4 regions of the Mesorhizobium sp. M0771 genome follow, and region 3 is predicted to be linked to each of the others. Evidence: predicted binding sites of a transcription regulator. Region 3 holds the regulator's gene; each other region holds the start of a gene.

What was found. The regulator LexA, encoded in region 3, represses DNA repair genes until DNA is damaged. The targets are predictions, from matches to a motif close to TGTTCNNNNTGTGTTCNG.
Region 1: NKI05_RS09095 (putative DNA modification/repair radical SAM protein) is a predicted target of LexA. The motif match lies at 2,640-2,657, and genes of this name have one in related genera.
Region 2: NKI05_RS23905 (ImuA family protein) is a predicted target of LexA. The motif match lies at 2,457-2,474, and genes of this name have one in related genera.
Region 4: parE (DNA topoisomerase IV subunit B) is a predicted target of LexA. The motif match lies at 2,697-2,714, and genes of this name have one in related genera.

The regions. Positions count from the first base shown of each region.
Region 1 covers NZ_JAMYPC010000004.1:359,818-364,375, forward strand. Annotated here, with positions in the region: gene NKI05_RS09085 (aspartate aminotransferase family protein) at 1-1,118, shown strand, start outside; gene NKI05_RS09090 (glutamine synthetase family protein) at 1,154-2,539, shown strand; gene NKI05_RS09095 (putative DNA modification/repair radical SAM protein) at 2,659-3,894, shown strand; gene NKI05_RS09100 (UdgX family uracil-DNA binding protein) at 3,897-4,558, shown strand, end outside.
Region 2 covers NZ_JAMYPC010000018.1:128-4,685, reverse strand. Annotated here, with positions in the region: gene NKI05_RS23910 (DUF6504 family protein) at 1-1,440, opposite strand, end outside; gene NKI05_RS23905 (ImuA family protein) at 1,382-2,434, opposite strand; gene NKI05_RS23900 (metallopeptidase family protein) at 2,663-3,085, shown strand; gene NKI05_RS23895 (DUF1737 domain-containing protein) at 3,361-3,567, opposite strand; gene NKI05_RS23890 (HpcH/HpaI aldolase/citrate lyase family protein) at 3,607-4,488, opposite strand.
Region 3 covers NZ_JAMYPC010000006.1:271,878-276,435, reverse strand. Annotated here, with positions in the region: gene kynU (kynureninase) at 1-1,128, opposite strand, end outside; gene NKI05_RS12475 (GntR family transcriptional regulator) at 1,297-2,061, shown strand; gene lexA (transcriptional repressor LexA) at 2,267-3,049, shown strand; gene NKI05_RS12465 (ComEC/Rec2 family competence protein) at 3,043-4,558, opposite strand, start outside.
Region 4 covers NZ_JAMYPC010000029.1:17,704-22,261, reverse strand. Annotated here, with positions in the region: gene NKI05_RS29150 (FUSC family protein) at 1-469, opposite strand, end outside; gene parE (DNA topoisomerase IV subunit B) at 572-2,626, opposite strand; gene cpaB (Flp pilus assembly protein CpaB) at 2,884-3,789, shown strand; gene NKI05_RS29135 (type II and III secretion system protein family protein) at 3,868-4,558, shown strand, end outside.

The sequences.
Region 1 (4,558 bases), on a different contig from region 3:
TCGGTGACACCGGCTCGATGTTCGGCCATTCGCCGCCGCCGGTGGCGCGCGCCATCCGCCGCCAGGCCGGGCGCGGCCTGACCTATATGCTGCCTTCGGAAGATGCGCTGGCCATCGGGCCGCTGCTCACACAGCGTTTCGGTCTGCCGTTCTGGCAGATCGCCACCACCGCCACCGACGCCAACCGCTTCGCGCTGCGCGTCGCCCGCGCCGTCACCGGCCGCGAAAAGATACTGGTCTTCAACGGCTGCTATCACGGCTCGGTCGACGAGACGATGGTCCGGATGGTCGACGGCAAGCCCGTGAATCGGCCGGGGCTGGCGGGTGAGTTTCGCGACCTGACCAAGACGGCGAAGGTCATTGAATTCAACGATGTCGCCGCGCTGCAAGCAGCGCTCAAGGACAAGGATGTCGCCTGCGTCATTGCTGAGCCGGTGCTGACCAATTCCTGCATGGTGCTGCCCGATCCGGGTTTTCACGACGCCTTGCGCAAACTGACGCGCGCGGCCGGAACGCTGCTTCTGATAGACGAGACGCACACGATTTCGACTGGACCCGGCGGCTACACCAGGAAATTCGGGCTGCAGCCCGACCTGTTCGTGCTGGGCAAGCCGATCGCCGGCGGCGTGCCGGCAAGCGTGTGGGGCATGAGCGACGAGGTCGCCTCGCGCTATGCCGACTACAATCGAACCAAGGAGCCGGGCTATTCCGGCATGGGCACGACGCTGTCGGCGAACCCGCTGCAGTTCGCAGCCATGCGCGCAACGCTCGAAGAGGTGATGACGCAGGAGAATTATGCCCGGATGGATCGCCTCGCCCTGCGGCTCGATGCCGGGCTGACCGGCGTCATCGATCGCTACAATCTGCCCTGGCATGTCGCCCGCGTCGGCGCCCGCGTCGAGTTCATCTGCGCCCCTGGCCCGCTCAGGAACGGCGCCGAAGCCGAGACTGCCCATGCGCCGGAGCTTGAGGCGGCTATCCATGTCGCGCTGGTCAACCAGGGCGTGCTGATCGCGCCCTTTCACAACATGATGCTGATCTCACCGGCCACCACCGGCGCCCAGGTCAACCGGCTGATCACCGCCTTCGCCACGGTTGCGGCAAGGCTGACGGCATGAGACAAGCTGCCAAGCCAAACTCGAGTACACTAATCATGACTTCACCTTCGGGCTCGACGCCCGCCGAGGCGCAAGCCTTTCTCGACGCCCATCCCGAAATCGAAGCCTTCGATATCGTCTTGACCGACGCCAACGGCGTCGGCCGCGGCAAGATCGTGCGCCGGCATGAGCTGAAAAGCATCTTCGAGGGCGGCCGCCACATGCCGATCTCGATCCTCGGCCTCGACATCACCGGCGAGGATGTGCACGAAACCGGGCTGATCTGGACGACTGGAGACGGCGATCTCAGGGCATGGCCCATTCCCGGCACGCTGGTGCCGCTTTACGGCACGAACCCGCCGCGCGGCCAGTTGCTGATGGCGATGTACCATCTCGAGGGACAGCCAATGTCGTCGGACCCGCGCTTGGCGCTGGCCAGGCAGGTCGACATCTTGGCGGCCAAGGGCCTCTATCCCGCCGGCGCCTTCGAACTCGAATTTTTCCTGCTGGCCAATGAGCGCGATGCCGATGGCAAGGTGAAACCGGCGGATGCCGTGCTCGACGGCCGCCGCTCGGCCAAGACGGAAGTCTATTCCGTCGACCATCTGCACGGCATGGAGCCGCTGTTTTCCGACATCTATGCCGCGGCTAAGGCGCAAGGCATTCCGGCCGAAACGGTGATTTCCGAATACGCGCCCGGCCAGTACGAGCTGACGCTGAACTACCGCAAGGATGTCATGCGGGCGGCCGACGACCTCGTCATGTTGAAGCGGCTGGTGCGGGCGCAGGCGCGCCGCCATGGTGTTACCGCCTGCTTCATGGCCAAGCCGATCGAAAAATATGCCGGCTCCGGCATGCATTTCCATGTTTCGCTGCAGGACAAGAACGGCCGCAACGTTTTTGCCGAAGCCGGCGGCGAAAGCTGGTCGCTGCCGCTGCTGCAGGGGCTCGGCGGGCTGATCCAGACCATGGCCGAATCGATGCTGGTGTTTGCGCCGCACGCCAATTCCTGGCGGCGCTTCGTCTCGCAGTCCTATGCGCCAGTGGCGCCGACCTGGGGCGTCAACAACCGTTCGGTGGCGCTGCGCGTGCCGGCGGGCGACGCCAAGAACCGGCGCATCGAGCACCGGCCTTCGGGCGTCGACGCCAATCCCTACCTGATCGCGGCAACGGTGCTGGCCGGCATCATCAAGGGTTTGGACGAAGGCCTCGACCCCGGCCCCGAAACCACTGGGAATGGCTATGAAGCCGCTGTCACGCGCACGACCATGCCGGTCGACTGGCGCGCCGCGATCGAGGCGGCGCGGGCATCGAGCTTCCTGAAAGAGGCGCTTGGCGAGGATCTGCATCGCACCTTCGTGGCGATCAAGCAGTCGGAGTATCTGCGCGTCGCCCGCACCGTCAGCGAGCTGGATTACCACCTCTACCTCCATGAGGTCTGAGAGACCGCCTGGAACTCGGGCAGTCGTCCTGCTAGCCCGACGATCAGGCGGCGATTACTTTTTCGCCGCCTGCATCAAATGAGGTGGCGCTGCAGCCTTCAAGAACATATCATGAACGGATGAGCGCACCTACCGTCCGTGAAAAGCTGGCAATCCTGTCTGACGCCGCCAAATACGATGCTTCCTGCGCCTCGTCCGGCTGGGCGAAGAAGGATTCGCTCCAATCCGGCGGTATCGGCTCCACAGAAGGCATGGGCATCTGCCATTCCTACGCGCCGGATGGCCGCTGCATTTCGCTCCTGAAAATCCTGCTCACCAATTTCTGCATTTACGATTGCAGCTACTGCATCAACCGCTCGTCATCGAATGTGCGCCGCGCCCGCTTTAGCATCGACGAGGTGGTGAAGCTGACCATGGATTTCTACCGGCGCAACTACATCGAGGGCCTCTTCCTGTCCTCCGGCGTCATCCGTTCGCCCGACGAGACCATGGCCGAGATGGTGGAGGTGGCGCGGCGGCTGCGGCTGGACGAAAAATTCTCCGGCTATATTCATCTGAAGACCATTCCGGAAAGCTCGGCCGAACTGGTCGAGCAGGCCGGGCTCTACGCCGACCGGCTGTCTATCAACGTCGAACTGCCGACCGATGAGGGCGTCAAGAAACTGGCGCCGGAGAAGAAGCCGGAAACGATCCGCCTTTCCATGGCGAACCTGCGCCGGAAGATGGAGGAAAAAGCCGAGCCGACGCTGAGGACCAAGAAGCGCGAACGCTTTGCGCCCGGAGGTCAGTCGACGCAGATGATCGTCGGCGCCGACAAGACATCCGACGACGGCATCTTGCACACCAGTGCGCGGCTCTATGGCAGCTACCATCTGCGGCGCGTCTATTACTCCGCCTTCAGCCCGATCCCGGATTCGTCATCGTCGCTGCCGCTGCAGAAACCGCCGCTGATGCGCGAGCACCGGCTCTATCAGGCCGACTGGCTGATGCGCTTCTACGGCTTTTCGCAGCCGGAAATCCTCGCCGGCAGCAGCGACGGCATGCTCGATCTCGCCATTGACCCCAAGCTCGCCTGGGCTTTGCGCAATCGGGCGAGGTTTCCCGTCGACATCAACCGCGCCGACCGCGAAGCGCTGCTGCGGGTTCCGGGTCTGGGCACCAAGGTGGTGGCGAAGATCCTTGAAACCCGCCGCCACCGACGCATGCGGCTGGAAGATGTCGGACGGATCTGCCATTCGATCGCCAAGCTGAGGCCCTTCATCATCGCCGAAGGCTGGTCGCCGGGCGGACTCACCAACAAGACAGGCCTGCGCGACACGATCGTAAAGTCCTGCGAACAACTGTCGCTGTTTTGACCATGCAGCCGGCTCAGCTCGACCTTGCCCGATACACTGTCCGGCTAGCGAGCCAGACCGATTTCGCCGGTTGGCGCGATGCGGCACGGCGTCTGGCGCTGAATGAGGTCCGACCTGAGGATATTAGTTGGGGTGTCGGGTCCGACGCCAATGATCCTCAAGATGCCTTGCCGGCGGTGCCAGAGGGCGCGCAGCTTACCGTCCCGCGCGAGTTCATCGCCCATGCCGAAACCGCCTTCTGCCACTCCGACCCCGGCCGGTTTGCCTTTCTCTACTGGATGCTTTGGCGCCTGCGCACCGAGCCGAAACTGCTGGCGATCGCATCCGATCCCGACACCAGGCGGCTCGAAGCCATGGAAAAGGCGGTGCGGCGCGACAGCCATAAGATGCATGCCTTCGTACGCTTCCGGAAGATCGGCGACGGCGAGAACGAGCGCTACGTCGCCTGGTTCGAGCCGGAGCATTTCATTGTCGAGCGCAACGCGGATTTCTTCGTCCGGCGGTTCACCGGCATGCGCTGGACCATCCTGACGCCCTATGCCTCCGCCGACTGGAACGGCGAAAGGCTGGCGATCGGGCCGGGTGCGGCCAAGGGCGATGCACCCGATCAGGACGACACCGAGGCGTTGTGGCTGACCTATTTCGAAAACATCTTCAACCCGGC
Region 2 (4,558 bases), on a different contig from region 3:
CTGCGGGTTGCCATAGAGGCCTTGCCGGTAGAGCCAGTAGCGGCGGCCGTCGGCATCCTCGATCCGGAAATAGTCACGCGTCGATGTGAGCGGATCGCTTGACGTTTCACGCCACCATTCCGGCGCGATGCGTTCCGGCCCCTCGGCGCGCGCGACCCGGTAGAGCGCGCGGCGCCAGCGGAAATTCATCGGCGGACCCTCAGGCATTTCGGTGGCCGGCACCTCGATCGGCTCGGGCGAACGGAACAGCCGGATCGGCCGTTCCGGCGGGAAGATGGTTGCGCGCGGCGCGTCTTTCGAGCCCGGCTTCCTGAGCGGTGTTTTGCGTTGTGGCGCTTCCGAGAACGGGATGGTGGCGATGGCGCGCTCCGGCAGATGGCTCTCGAGGGCGACCGGTTTCAGCACCGCACTGTCGCCGAGCCTGGCGCGGATGCGGTCGGCAAAGAGTGCCATGTCGGCGCCGTCATCCTCGGTCTCGCCGGTCAAATCGGCCTGCTGCATGTCGAAGCCGGCGGCCGCCAGCACCGAAAGCCGCACCAGGTCGAAGCCGTAGCCGGCATCGATGTCCTGTTCGAGCGCGGCCAGCCGCTCATGGAACAGGCGCTGGATAAGCTTGGGTTCGCGCAACGGTCGCGAGGTACCGACAGCGATGCGGCTGACGGCGCCGTCGACGCGAAACAAAAGCAGCGCCAGCATCCTTGCGCCCTCGCCGCGGCGTTCGAGATCGGCCTTCAGCGTCACCGCCAGCAAGAGCACCAGCCGTTCGATCTCGGCGGTCAGCACGACCGGCTCGGCCAGGTGGCGTTCGACCGAAAGCGGGGCCACGGGCAGGCGCGGCGATACCGCCTCGTCGAGGCGGCCGAGCGCCTGGTCGAGCCGCAACAGCAAGGTCGCGCCGAAGCGACGGGCGAGCGGCGCGCGCGGCGCTGCCATGACCGCGCCGGCGGTCCGCAGGCCGACGCTTTCCAAGCTGGCGCGGATATCGGCCTCGATGCGCAGTGCCGCCAGCGGCAAGGGGGCGAGCAGCGCTTCCTCCTCGCCGGAGACAACGATGCGGTTGCCGCAGAAGCGCGCCGCCGCCCAGGCTGCACCCGGCGTCGCGGCCAACCCTGCGCGGACATCGAAACCCTGCTGGAAAAACCGCGCAAGGATGTCGTCCAGCATGGCGCGCTCGCCGCCGAACAGATGCGTGCAGCCGGTGACGTCGAGATAAAGGCCATCAGTACCGTCGAGCGCCACCAGCGGCGTATAGCGATCGCACCAGTCGGCGAGGCCTTCGAGCAGCCGGCGATCGGCGTCCGGATCGGCCTCGACGATGTCGATCGAGGGATGCATGGCGCGCGCATCGGCAATGCCCATGCCAGGCTTCAGATGCAGCGCCTCAGCCCGCTCGTCGAGGGCCGATATGCGCTGGGCGTTGCGGTCGCGATGGCTGATCACGAGCGGTGGGTGAGATGGCGGCAGATGATCCGAAGGCCGGGAACGCCACGACCGTCCCAGGCGCTGGCGCAGGATCCGTTCTGCCGCCAGATGCGGGAACCACAGCGACAGAATTCTCTGCCCGTTTTTCGCGGGGCTTTCTTTCTTCGAATGCGTGTTCATCGGGGTTCCACTCCAGTGTGAATTGTCCAGGCAGAGCGGTGCGGCTCTTGCCGATGCTGACGGTGAAGGCAGGCCGGCCGATCGAGCCGGCGAGCGACCCGGCGATCGTCCGGCGGCTCGCCGCTGGTGCAGCCGACACGATGAGGCGCACCGGGGCGGCGGTCGGCTCGGCTTCGCCGGCCTGGCGCAGCAGGAACACCGGCCGGCCGGCGTTTTGGGCGCGCGCGTGCAGCCGGCGCGTCGCGGTGAGGTCGAGCCGCTGCGGGCTGCCACGGATTTCGAGGATGATTGCGGCGAGCGCCGTCATCTTCGCGGCCTCCTCGGCTACCCACAGCGCATCGGTGAGTTTCGGCGCCTCGGAAAACAGCAATTGCTCCGGGGCGATACCGAACATGCCCTGCAATCCCCTGGCATAGGGAAAGCCGGCCTCGCGAAAAATCTCCGATGTGCCGATCCACAGCACGGGCAAGGGCTGGCCCCTGAGGATCAGGCTGACCAGCGACAGCACAAAGCCGGCGACGGCCCCGGCATTGCGGGTCTCAAGGCCATGGATTTCGTTCAAGGCGGCTTTCGGCAGGCCGCCGCTCAGCGCCGCATCGAGGCGCTCGACGCCGGTGGCCAGGAAAGCATCCGGCGAAGCCACGGCAAGCCCGCGGCGGATGATGGTGACATCGGCATTAGGTTCGGGCGCACCGCCGATAGCGCTGTCAGGGCACGCACGAGGTCGCTCGCCGGCCGGCACGGCCAGGCGCTCGGGCAGCGTTCCCTCGATCTTCGCGATCTGGCGGCGCAGGGCAAAAACAGTCTCCCGCGCCACGGCTGATGTCGCCATGACGGTCAATTTCTCTCATAATTGTTCCTGTTATGTTCCTATAGATTCCAGAGGGTGCCGAAAGAGTCAAGCGGAGTCAGAAGGAATTTATTCCTTGATCAAAGGTAGCGAGCCAACCTTAGGCTTTGGTCGCAGTCATTCGGTGCAAAGAAACAGTCATTGGCCAGGGACCCGTCCATTTGCCGAGTCCGGAGGGAAAGCCTATATGCCGGGATCAAAGGACAAAGCATGGCCCGCATCTACAAGACCCGCACCTGGCACGACGAACTCTCGCCCTCGATCGAGGAGATGGAGTTTCTGGCGCTGGAGGCTTACGCGCATCTGCCCGACGATTTCCGCAAGCTGACCGGCGAGATCGTCATCATGATCGCCGAATTCCCGACCGACGAGATCATGGACGATCTGTCGCTGGAGACGCCGTTCGACCTGCTTGGCCTGTTCGAGGGCCGCGGCATCGCCGAGCGCTGGAACCCGCAGACCGGCGAGGGCCCGAACCGCATCACCCTCTACCGCCGCGCCATCCTCGACTACTGGGCCGAGAACGAAGAGACGCTGGGCGACATCGTCACCCATGTGCTGATCCACGAGATCGGTCACCATTTCGGCCTGTCGGACGATGATATGGAAAAGCTCGAAGAGGCGGCGGAATAGCCCCCGCCTTTGTCATCCCAGGGCGAAGCAGGAGCGAAGCTCCGTCGCGAAGACCCTGGGATCCATGCCGTGACGGCGGTGCAGGTGCCGCGGTGCAGGAAAGCAAGCGGTTCTGCGAACAGCACAGATCCGCAGTAACGAGCGCCGGCACAAGCGTCATCTGATCCGCTGCACTCTAGGGCAAACGGCACGGCATGGATCCTAGGGTCTGCGTCGCGTCGCTTCGCTCCTTGCTTCGCCCTAGGATGACGAAGACGCGGAGGTTGACGCCTTCCCTACCAATCACTCAGCTTCGTATCCGGCCCGTATTCCTGGCCGTCGATATCCTTCACCACCGCCTGGCCGCAGCGCATCGATTTGGTCTTCTTGTCGTAGGCGTAGGTCGGCGAGCCGTACAGGTGCCAGCCCTTGTTCAGCGCCGCGGTCACCTTGTGGCAGAAGGTTGAATCGTCGGGGGCGGACAAAAAGCGGTAAAGTCTCATGGGTCAGGTCCTGTCGTGAGTTCGTCTTTTCGGGGCGGATCATGCGCCGATGGCGGCGGCCTTCGCCAGCAGTTTCTCGGCTTGCACCAGGTGCAGCCGTTCGACCATCCTGCCATCCAGCGCAATCACGCCCTTGCCGGCATTTTCGGGCAAGGCGAAAGCCTCTTTCACCGCGTGCGCCTCGGCCAAGGCTTCGGGCGCGGGCGCAAAGGCGCGGTTGGCGATTTCGATCTGGGCGGGGTGGATCAGCGTCTTGCCGTCGAAGCCCATGGCGGCGGCTTCCGTGCATTCGCGCGCAAACGCGTCGAGGTCGCGAAAATCGTTGGAGACGCCGTCGAGCATGTCGATGCCGCCGGCTCGCGCCGCCAGCACCATCTGCATCAGCCAAGGCACGAGGTAGCGCCGATCAGGCGTCGCCAGAATGCCGGTTTCCTTGACCAGATCGTTCGTTCCGGCAACGAAACAATTTAGCCGCGAAGCGCGATCGCGGCCGAGTTCGGCAATGGCGCCGATATTGAGCATGGCTTTGGGCGTCTCGATCATCGCCCAGAGCTTGACGCTGTCGGGGGCAAAATTATCGTCGAGCACGTCGCCGACTTCGAGGATGTCACGCGGCGTGGCGACCTTGGACAACAGGATGCCGTCGGGCTCGAATTTCGCCGCGGCCAGCAAATCGTCGTTGCCCCATTCGCTGGACAGCGCGTTGACGCGCACGATCATCTCGCAGCGGCGTTTCGGTCGGCTGGCGAAAATGCCGGCCAGTTTGTCCCGCGCGGCGATCTTGTCTGAGGGCGCGACGGCGTCTTCGAGGTCGATGATCACGGCATCGCAGGCCAGCGTCGCGATCCTGGCCAGCGCCTTGTCGTTGGAGGCGGGGACGTAAAGCACCGAGCGGCGCGGGCGGTAAGGTTCGCTTGTCATGGCCGATCTATGCCGCGTGGGGGCGGGTGAGGCAAGCGTCCGACCGGTACCTGATGACGAGCCAACTGCG
Region 3 (4,558 bases):
GCCGAAACGGATGGTCGACGGCGCCCGGAAATCGCCGATCACGCCGCGCTCGATCAGCGCCCGCATCACCTGATAGCCATGCGGGTGGAGGAACGACACCTGGCTGCCGCGCTGGCTGCCGTCGCGAGGACTTTCCAGTTCAAGCCGGTAGGCGCCGCATCTGGCTTCGACGAGCTGGATAAACAGGTTGGTCAGCGCGATGCTTTTTCTGCGCACCGCCGCCATGTCGACGTCGTTCCAGATATCGAGCGCGCCCTTGAGCGCCCGCATCGACAGCACCGGCTGCGTTCCGCACAGGAAGCGGCGGATGCCGCTGCCGACGGCAAAGCCCTGCTCGAAGGCAAAGGGCCGCGCATGGCCCCACCAGCCGCTGAGCGGCTGGCTGATATCACCATGGTGGCGCTCGGCCGCGTAGATGAAGGCCGGCGAGCCCGGGCCGCCATTGAGGTATTTGTAGGTGCAGCCGACGGCGAAATCGGCATTGGCACGGTCAAGTTCGACCGGCAAGGCGCCGGCCGTGTGGCAGAGATCCCAGATGATCAGCGCGCCGGCGTCATGTGCCTTGCGCGTCAGCGCCGCCATGTCGCGCAACTGGCCGGATTTGTAGTTGACGTGGTTGACCAGGATGACGGCAACGCTGTCGTCGATCAGCTCCTCGATTGCGGCCGCGTCGACGCCCTCCAGCCGCAGCCGCGTTCCCGGCCGGGTCGAGGCGACGCCTTCGGCCATGTAGAGGTCGGTCGGGAAACTGTCGCCCTCGGCAACGATGACCGACCGATCCGGCCGCATGCCGAGCGCTGCGTGCAGCAGCTTGTAGATGTTGATCGAGGTTGTGTCGCAGACCACCGTCTGCCCATCAGCCGCGCCGATCAGTCGCCCGAGCTGATCTCCGAGTTCCACCGGCATGTTGAACCAGCCGGCGGTGTTCCAGGCGCGAATGAGGTCGTGCGCCCATTCCTGCGTGGCGGCCTGCTGCAGTTCGCTGAAGACGACCGCTGACGCGGCGCCCAGGGAATTGCCGTCGAGATAAATCACGCCTTGCGGCAAGACAAAGCGTTCACGCATGGAGCGCAGCGGATCGGCGGCATCCATTGCTTCGATTGTAGCGAGATCGGGTGTCGTGCTCATGATCCGGCGCCCCTCCATGGACAAACGCGCGCGGCGGAGCCTGCCGCCCAAACATGCCGGCGATCTTGAGTGGTCGCCCTTGAACTGTCAAACATTATATATAATTCACCCACTGAAAGGCTTTGATATATAATGATCCGCCCGAGCGTTTATGTCTGATGGATCACGATGCTGGATGACGAGCAGACCTCGAAGACGGAAGTGGCCTATCGCCTGCTCAGGCGCGATATTCTTGCGACCCGGCTGGCGCCTGCCGCGCCGTTGAAGCTGAGCACGCTGCGCAACACCTACGGCATCGGCTGGACGCCGTTGCGCGAGGCGCTGTCGCGGCTGGAGGCGGAACGGCTTGTGACCGCCATCAGCAACCGCGGGTTTGCGGTCGCTCCCGTCTCTCGGGCGGAGCTCGAGGATTTGGCGCGTGCGCGGCTGGTGGTCGAACTGCCCCTGCTGGTGGAATCGATCGAGAAGGGCGACCGTGAGTGGGAAGACGCGGTCGTTGCCGCCCACTATCGTCTCTCACGGTGCGGGTCTGTTCTCGACGATCCATCGGATGATGCGGTCGACGCGTGGTACGAAAAACACGATGCCTTCCATGCGGCGCTGCTCAGTGCCGCGACATCCAGCTGGCTGCTGCGCTTCAATGCAACGATTTCCGACCAATTGCATCGCCATCACCGCTTTCTGGGTCTGGCCCCGACGCTGCGCGCCGCCGCCGGCCGCACGGACGGACACCGGAAGGCCGTGGCGGCCCTGCGCGACGCCGTGGCGATCGAACACCATACCGCCCTGATGGAAGCGGCCCTCGATCGCGACGTCGAACGTGCGAAAACTCTGATGACCGCTCACATCGGCTACACGCTGCGGGTCTATGCCCAGAGAGAACCCCGCGCGGATGCTGCGCAGCCCCGTCCGAAAAGGAAGCGGCGATCGTAGCCGACGACGCAGGGCACTTTGTCTTCGTTTCACCCCGTTGCTGGCAACTGGGCGCAGGCGGCGCTCGCAGCGCCGAACGTTACGCTGAACAAAACGTCAACACATTCATTAAACTTTAAAAGGTTGCGGAACACAACTGGAACAGATAGTGTTTGTTCTGGGTTTGTTTTTTCTGATTCTGGTTTCAGAACCCTTGGGGGCCGCGATGCTGACGCGCAAACAACATGAGCTTCTGATGTTCATCCATGAACGCCTGAAGGAGAGCGGAATCCCGCCGTCCTTCGACGAGATGAAGGAAGCGCTCGACCTCGCCTCCAAGTCCGGCATCCACCGCCTGATCACGGCGCTTGAGGAGCGCGGTTTCATTCGCCGGCTGCCGAACCGGGCGCGCGCGCTGGAAGTGCTGCGGCTGCCCGACTCGATCGCACCAGGCCTCAATGCGGCGAGGAAGTTTTCGCCGAGCATCATTCAGGGCAGTCTTGGTCAAACCGGCCAAGGGCAAGGCGGCCAAGGACAAGGCGCGTTGGGCCAAGGCGGTCTCGGCCGCCAGATCAAGCCGGGCTCGCCGTCGCGTTCGATGTCGGCCGGCAATGACGATGCCGTTTCCGCGATTTCAATCCCGGTTATGGGACGCATCGCCGCCGGCGTGCCGATCGACGCCATCCAGCATCAGACCCATTCGATCTCGGTGCCGCCCGATATGATCATGGGCGGCGAACACTACGCGCTCGAGGTCAAGGGCGATTCGATGATCGAGGCCGGCATTTTCGATGGCGACACGGTCATCATCCGCAATGCCGACACAGCCAGCCCCGGCGAGATCGTGGTGGCGTTGGTCGACGATGAGGAAGCGACCCTGAAACGCTTCCGCCGCAAGGGCGCCTCGATCGCCCTGGAAGCCGCCAACCCGGCCTACGAGACCCGCATTTTTGGACCGGACAGGGTGAAGGTGCAGGGCAAGCTTGTCGGATTGATCCGGCGCTACTGAGCCGGCTTGGGTTTGTACTTTTCACGCTGGTTGTAAGGCGGCAGGCCGCGCGCTTCGCGGGAGAAGCGGCGTTGCTCGTGCCAGGGGCGATACGGCTTGTCGACGGCGAAGCGGATGGTTGGCGCTGCAGCTGCCGATTGCGGATCGAAGAAGACGGCGGCGCTGCCGTCGCGGGCCAGCTGTTTCTTCGTCACGACCAGCACCAGCGGGTCGCGGCACGGATTGTAGGCGGTGGCGTCATCGATGACGATCAGGCTCGCGAAGGCACAGGCCGGCCGCGCCGTCTTGCGGTCTTTCGCAAGCGCTACAATGGCTCCGGAAGGGTGCCGGGCGATACAGAGATCGCCGGTGCAATAGAAGGGCGAGCCGGGCGGCAGATCGAGCGGATCGAGATCGAACCGCGTATCTGTTGCCTCGAAAATCTCAGGTGGGATAATGGTTTCGGCCCGCAGCGCCCGTTTCCAATTGTCCGTGGTGAATTCGTTGGAGCGTTCGCGGTTGAGGGCGAGTTCGCCGCCACCGATCGGCATGGCCACCAGATGCGCATCCTCGGATATGAGCACGTCTGGCGTAAGCACCTGCGGCACCGTCAACAGGCCGGCCAGCGCGAAAGGCACGGCCGCCAACCTGAGCCAGGTGGTGGCCATGGTGGCGATGACGAGGGCGACCGCCACCAACAGCACCGAGCGGATGGAGATCAGCCCGACGGCGTCGACCGGCGAGCGCTCGGAAATCCAGGCCGATATAGCGATCATCGCCATCAGACCTTTGCCCATCACATAGAGGAACGGCCCGTCGGCGCCGAACGGCATCGCCAGTGCGCTGAGCACGGCAAAGGGCATGACGATCAACGAAACAATCGGCATCACGGCCAGATTGGCGATCAGGCTGAGCGGCGACACACGCTGAAAATGCCAGATGGCGAACAGCAAGGTTGCACTGCCGGCGATGATCGAGGTCATTGCGAGGCCGCCCATGGCCAGCGCGAATTTTCGCGACAGGAAGCCGACGAAGGAGCGCTTTGCCGGCGGCGTTCTCACCTTGTCGGCGCGGTAATCGGCCCAGCCGGCATAGGCGCCGACAAGGGCGGCGGTGGCGGCAAACGACATCTGGAAGCTGGGACCGACCACCTCGTGCGGCGACACCAGGATGACGGCAATGGCGGAGATCGCCAGATTGCGCATGGTGAGTGCGGCGCGATCAAACAGCACGGCGACAAGCATGACCGCCAGCATGATGAAGCTGCGCTCGGCGGCAACCACGACGCCTGAAATAACGAGATAGGCGGCGATCGAGACAAGCGCTGCCGCGGCCGCATATTTCTTCACCGGCCGGCGCGAAGAGAAAACGGGAAACAGCGCAAAGGCGCCACGCAGCAACGCCATGATGGTGCCGGCAACCAGCGCCATGTGCAGGCCGGAGATGGAGATGATGTGGTAGATGCCGGTGCGCCGCATCGCTTCGTTGACCTCGTCGTTGACCTCGTCCGGGATGCCGGCGCGCACGCCG
Region 4 (4,558 bases), on a different contig from region 3:
CGGCGCAGCGCGCGACAGCGAGATCGACGATCACATGCGGCTGGCCGAAAGCCGGCAGCCCAATGATCATCGCGGTATAGCCGGCAAGTGCGGCGCCATAGGCTTCCGGATTGCGCAGCAGCGACGAAACCAGCGTGCACAGCCCAATCCAGACGGACAGCGCCGTGACCAGCAGCCAGGGATTGGTGCCGAAAACCGAGGTGATGCCGATCGCCGCAAGTCCACCGGCCAGCGTGCCGAGCAGCCGGTAAAAACCTTTCGCCAGCACCATGCCGGCGACCGGCTGGGCGACGATGAAGACCGTCATCATCGCCCATTGCGGGTGGTCGAGTTTTAGCGCGTAAGCAGCGAGAAGCGCGATCAGACCGGCCGAAACCGTGCGCAGGGCGAAAATCCAATCCGAGCGCGTCGGCTGCGTCAGGCCCGCCAAACTGGTTTCGAAGTAGCTCTTCAGCCGCGCCCAGATCATAAGCTGGTCTCCGTATCGGAAGCGCAGGCTAGAGCAGTTCCAGGAAAAGTGTGAAACGGTTTTCCGCCCGGAACTGCGTCAAAACGAAGAGTTGGCCAGCGCTCAGATATCCAGCACTTCCGTCGCGGCGAATTCGGCGCGTTCCTGGATGAAGCGGAAGCGGGCTTCCGGCTTGGTGCCCATCAGCGCGTCGACAGCATCCTTGGTCGCGGCCACGGCGTCGATGACATCGACCCTGAGCAGCGTGCGCTTCCTCGGGTCCATGGTGGTTTCCTTGAGCTGCGCGGCCATCATCTCGCCCAGGCCCTTGAAGCGGCCGATCTCGACCTTGGCGCGGCCGGTGAATTCGGTGCGCAACAGCTCGTCCTTGTGCGCATCGTCCCTGGCATAGGCAACCTTGCCGCCTTGCCGGATCGAATAGAGCGGCGGCACCGCCAGATAGAGATGGCCGCCATTCACCAGATTCGGCATTTCCTGGTAGAAGAAGGTGATCAGCAGCGAGGCTATGTGAGCGCCGTCGACGTCGGCGTCGGTCATGATGATCACGCGGTCGTAGCGCAAATCCTCGTCGCGGTATTTCGAGCGCGTGCCGCAGCCGAGCGCCTGAATCAGGTCCGAAATCTGCTGGTTGGCGGCTAGCTTGTCGTTGCCGGCGCTGGCGACGTTGAGGATTTTTCCGCGCAGCGGCAGCACCGCCTGGCTGGCGCGGTCGCGCGCCTGCTTGGCCGAGCCGCCGGCCGAGTCGCCTTCGACGATGAACAGTTCGGCGCCCGCGGCGGCATTCTGCGTGCAGTCGGCGAGCTTGCCGGGAAGGCGCAGCTTGCGCACCGCGCTCTTGCGCGACACTTCCTTTTCCTGGCGCCGGCGCACCCGCTCGTCGGCGCGCGCAATCACCCATTCCAGCAGCTTGGAGGCTTCCTGCGGATTGTCGGCCAGCCAGTGGTCGAAGGGATCGCGGATGGCGGTCTCGACAATGCGAATGGCTTCGATCGTTGCCAGCCTGTCCTTGGTCTGGCCGACGAATTCCGGCTCGCGAATAAACACCGACAGCATGCCTGCCGCCGAGATCATCACGTCTTCGGAGGTGACGATCGAGGCGCGCTTGTTGCCGACCAGGTCGGCATAGGCCCGAAGCCCGCGCGTCAGCACATTGCGAAAGCCGGCCTCATGCGTGCCGCCTTCGCCGGTCGGGATGGTGTTGCAGTAGGAGTTGACGAAGCCGTCACCGCCGAACCAGGTCACCGCCCATTCCAGCGAACCGTGGCCGCCCTGCTTCTCGCTCTTGCCGGCGAAGATTTCGCGGGTCACCTGGAAATCATCGCCGAGCGATGCCTTGAGATAGTCCTTCAAGCCGCCGGGGAAATGGAACTCCGCCTTGGCCGGCGTCTGGTCCTTTTCCTTGATCAGCGATGGGTCGCAGCTCCAGCGGATCTCGACGCCGCCGAACAGATAGGCTTTCGAGCGGGTCATGCGATAGAGCCGCGCCGGCTCGAAGGCGGCGCCCTTGCCGAAAATCTGCTCGTCGGGATGGAAGCGGATTTTGGTGCCGCGCCGGTTGTGCACTTCGCCGAGCTGCTCCAGCCCGCTCACCGGAACGCCGCGCGAGAACCTTTGGCGGTAAAGCTGGCGACCGCGCGCGACCTCGACTTCGAGATGGTCCGACAGCGCATTGACGACCGAGACGCCGACACCGTGCAGACCGCCGGAGGTCTCATAGACCTTGCTATCGAACTTGCCGCCCGAATGCAGCGTCGTCATGATGACTTCGAGCGCCGGTTTCTTGAATTTCGGATGCGGATCGACCGGAATGCCGCGGCCATTGTCGGTGACGGTCAGAAACCCGTCGGCCGACAGCTCGACATCGATGAAGGTGGCATGGCCGGCGACCGCCTCGTCCATCGAATTATCGATGACCTCGGCAAACAGATGGTGCATCGCCTTGTCGTCGGTGCCGCCAATATACATGCCGGGACGGCGCCGCACCGGCTCCAGCCCCTCCAGCACCTCGATGTCGGCGGCACTATAGCCCTCGCTGCCGTCCTTGGTCGCAACGGAACGTTTCGTGGCCTGCAGCAGCGGGTCGGCCGGCCGCGCCGGTGTCCGAGCCGATTGGGGCTGCTTTTCCAGATTGCCGAAAAGATCGTTGTTGTCGTCCATGCCTGCCATAGAATCCGGTGCCGCGAATCACCCGTCGATACTGCCACGCTTTTCGGCGCCAAGCGACGGAAGTTCCTGTTACGTTCGGGGATTAAACCCTTCTTATCCTAAAACCTTTCGATAACCAAGCCGGCGGAAATAGGTCCAGCGAGAGCGGCCGCGATTCCTGAATCTTTAACAAAGCGGCCTAGCGTCGCCTCAACAAAACAAAAGACCACGAATGTCAGGGGTTGGTTGTGAGGGGCAAGGCCATAACGATGATTGGCATCGCTGCCGTCTTCGGCGCGATTTCAATCTTTGCCGCGGATTTCTGGGTGAAAAGCCAGGCCAAGGCCGATGCCGAAGAGAAAACGGCGTCGATCCCGGCGCCCGCCGTCCCCAAGGTCGTCTTCAAGACCATAGTGGTGGCCAACGCGCCGCTGCGTTACGGCATGGAGCTTGACCGGGCGCAGCTCAGCGAAATCCCATGGTCCGAGGATTCGGTGCCGCAGGGCGCGTTCACCACAGTCAATGCATTGCTCGCCGAAGGCAGCCGCGTGGTATTGTCGCCGATCGAGGTCAACGAGCCGGTGCTGATCAGCAAATTGTCGGGGCCGAACGGCCGCGCGACGCTATCAAACATGATGACGCCCGGCATGCGGGCGGTGACAATCCGCACCGACGAGATCGCCGGTGTCGGCGGCTTCGTCATGCCGGGCGACCGGGTCGACGTGGTGCTGACACGCGATGCGGGCGAAATCCAGGAAGTGGCCAAGAACGCACAGGGCGCTGCCGGATCGACCGTTACCTCCGAGATTGTCGTCTCCGACGCCAAGGTGCTGACCGTGGGGCAGGGCGCCGACGAGCGCCAGACCGCACCGCAGATCGCCAATTCCGTCACCATCGAGGTGACGACCGAAGGCGCGCAGAAAGTGGCGCTTGCCCGCACCGTCGGCACCTTGTCGCTGTCGCTCCGCTCGGCCGCAGACGGAGGGGCCGCCAAGGACGGCGTCACCACCATCTCGTCCTTCGGCGGATCGGTCGCCTCCGGCGTCCAGGCCGCTGCCGGCGCGCTGTTCACTGCCGCGACCAAGGAGCCTGAGAAGCCGAAATTCAAGACGATCATCGTGACGCGCGGCACGCAGGTCGAAGAATACCAGGTTCCTGCGCGGGACCAGCAATAACTGCCGGTGGGGACCGGGCGAGGGACGGGACAGATGTCGGGACTTCATGCATTTCGAACTACGAAAGGGCTGCGCCCAATGCGGGCGCTTGCGGTGGGGGCTTGCCTGGCCGCGGCCGCAATGCTCGGCCTCAGTGCGCCAGCCAAGGCCGACAACGATATCGTCCATGTCTCGTCCACAACGAATGCGTCGATCAAGGTAGCCAAGGGCAAGCCGAAGACGGTCATGACCAATGCCGCCTTCTACCAGATCGTCATCGGCGATCCGGAGATCGCCAACGTCAATCCGCTGACCGACAAATCCTTCTATGTGCTGGGCAACAATCTCGGCACCACCGGCATCGCGCTGTTCGACGAGAACAAGCAGTTGGTCGGCACCGTCGACATCGAGGTGACGCTGGACACCGACCAGCTGGCCAGCACCATTCGCGCCAGCGTGCCGGACGCCAAGATCAAGGTCGGCTCGGCCAATGGCCGCGTCGTGCTGTCGGGCGAGGCCGATGACGCGGTCGCCGCCGAGAAGGCAAGCAAGATCGCCAGCCGCTTCTCCGGCAATGAAGAAGTGATCAATTCGGTCAACATCTCGTCCTCGCAGCAGGTTCAGCTCAACGTCCGCTTCGTCGAGATCAATCGCCAGGCCGGACAGGATCTCGGCGCCAAATACAGCGCCAATTTCGCTTACGGCATTGGCGGGCGCGACGTCACCCTCGATCCTGGCACGGTGCCGGGAGCCGGCAATGGCGAGATCATCGGCCGGCTGCTGTCCAACG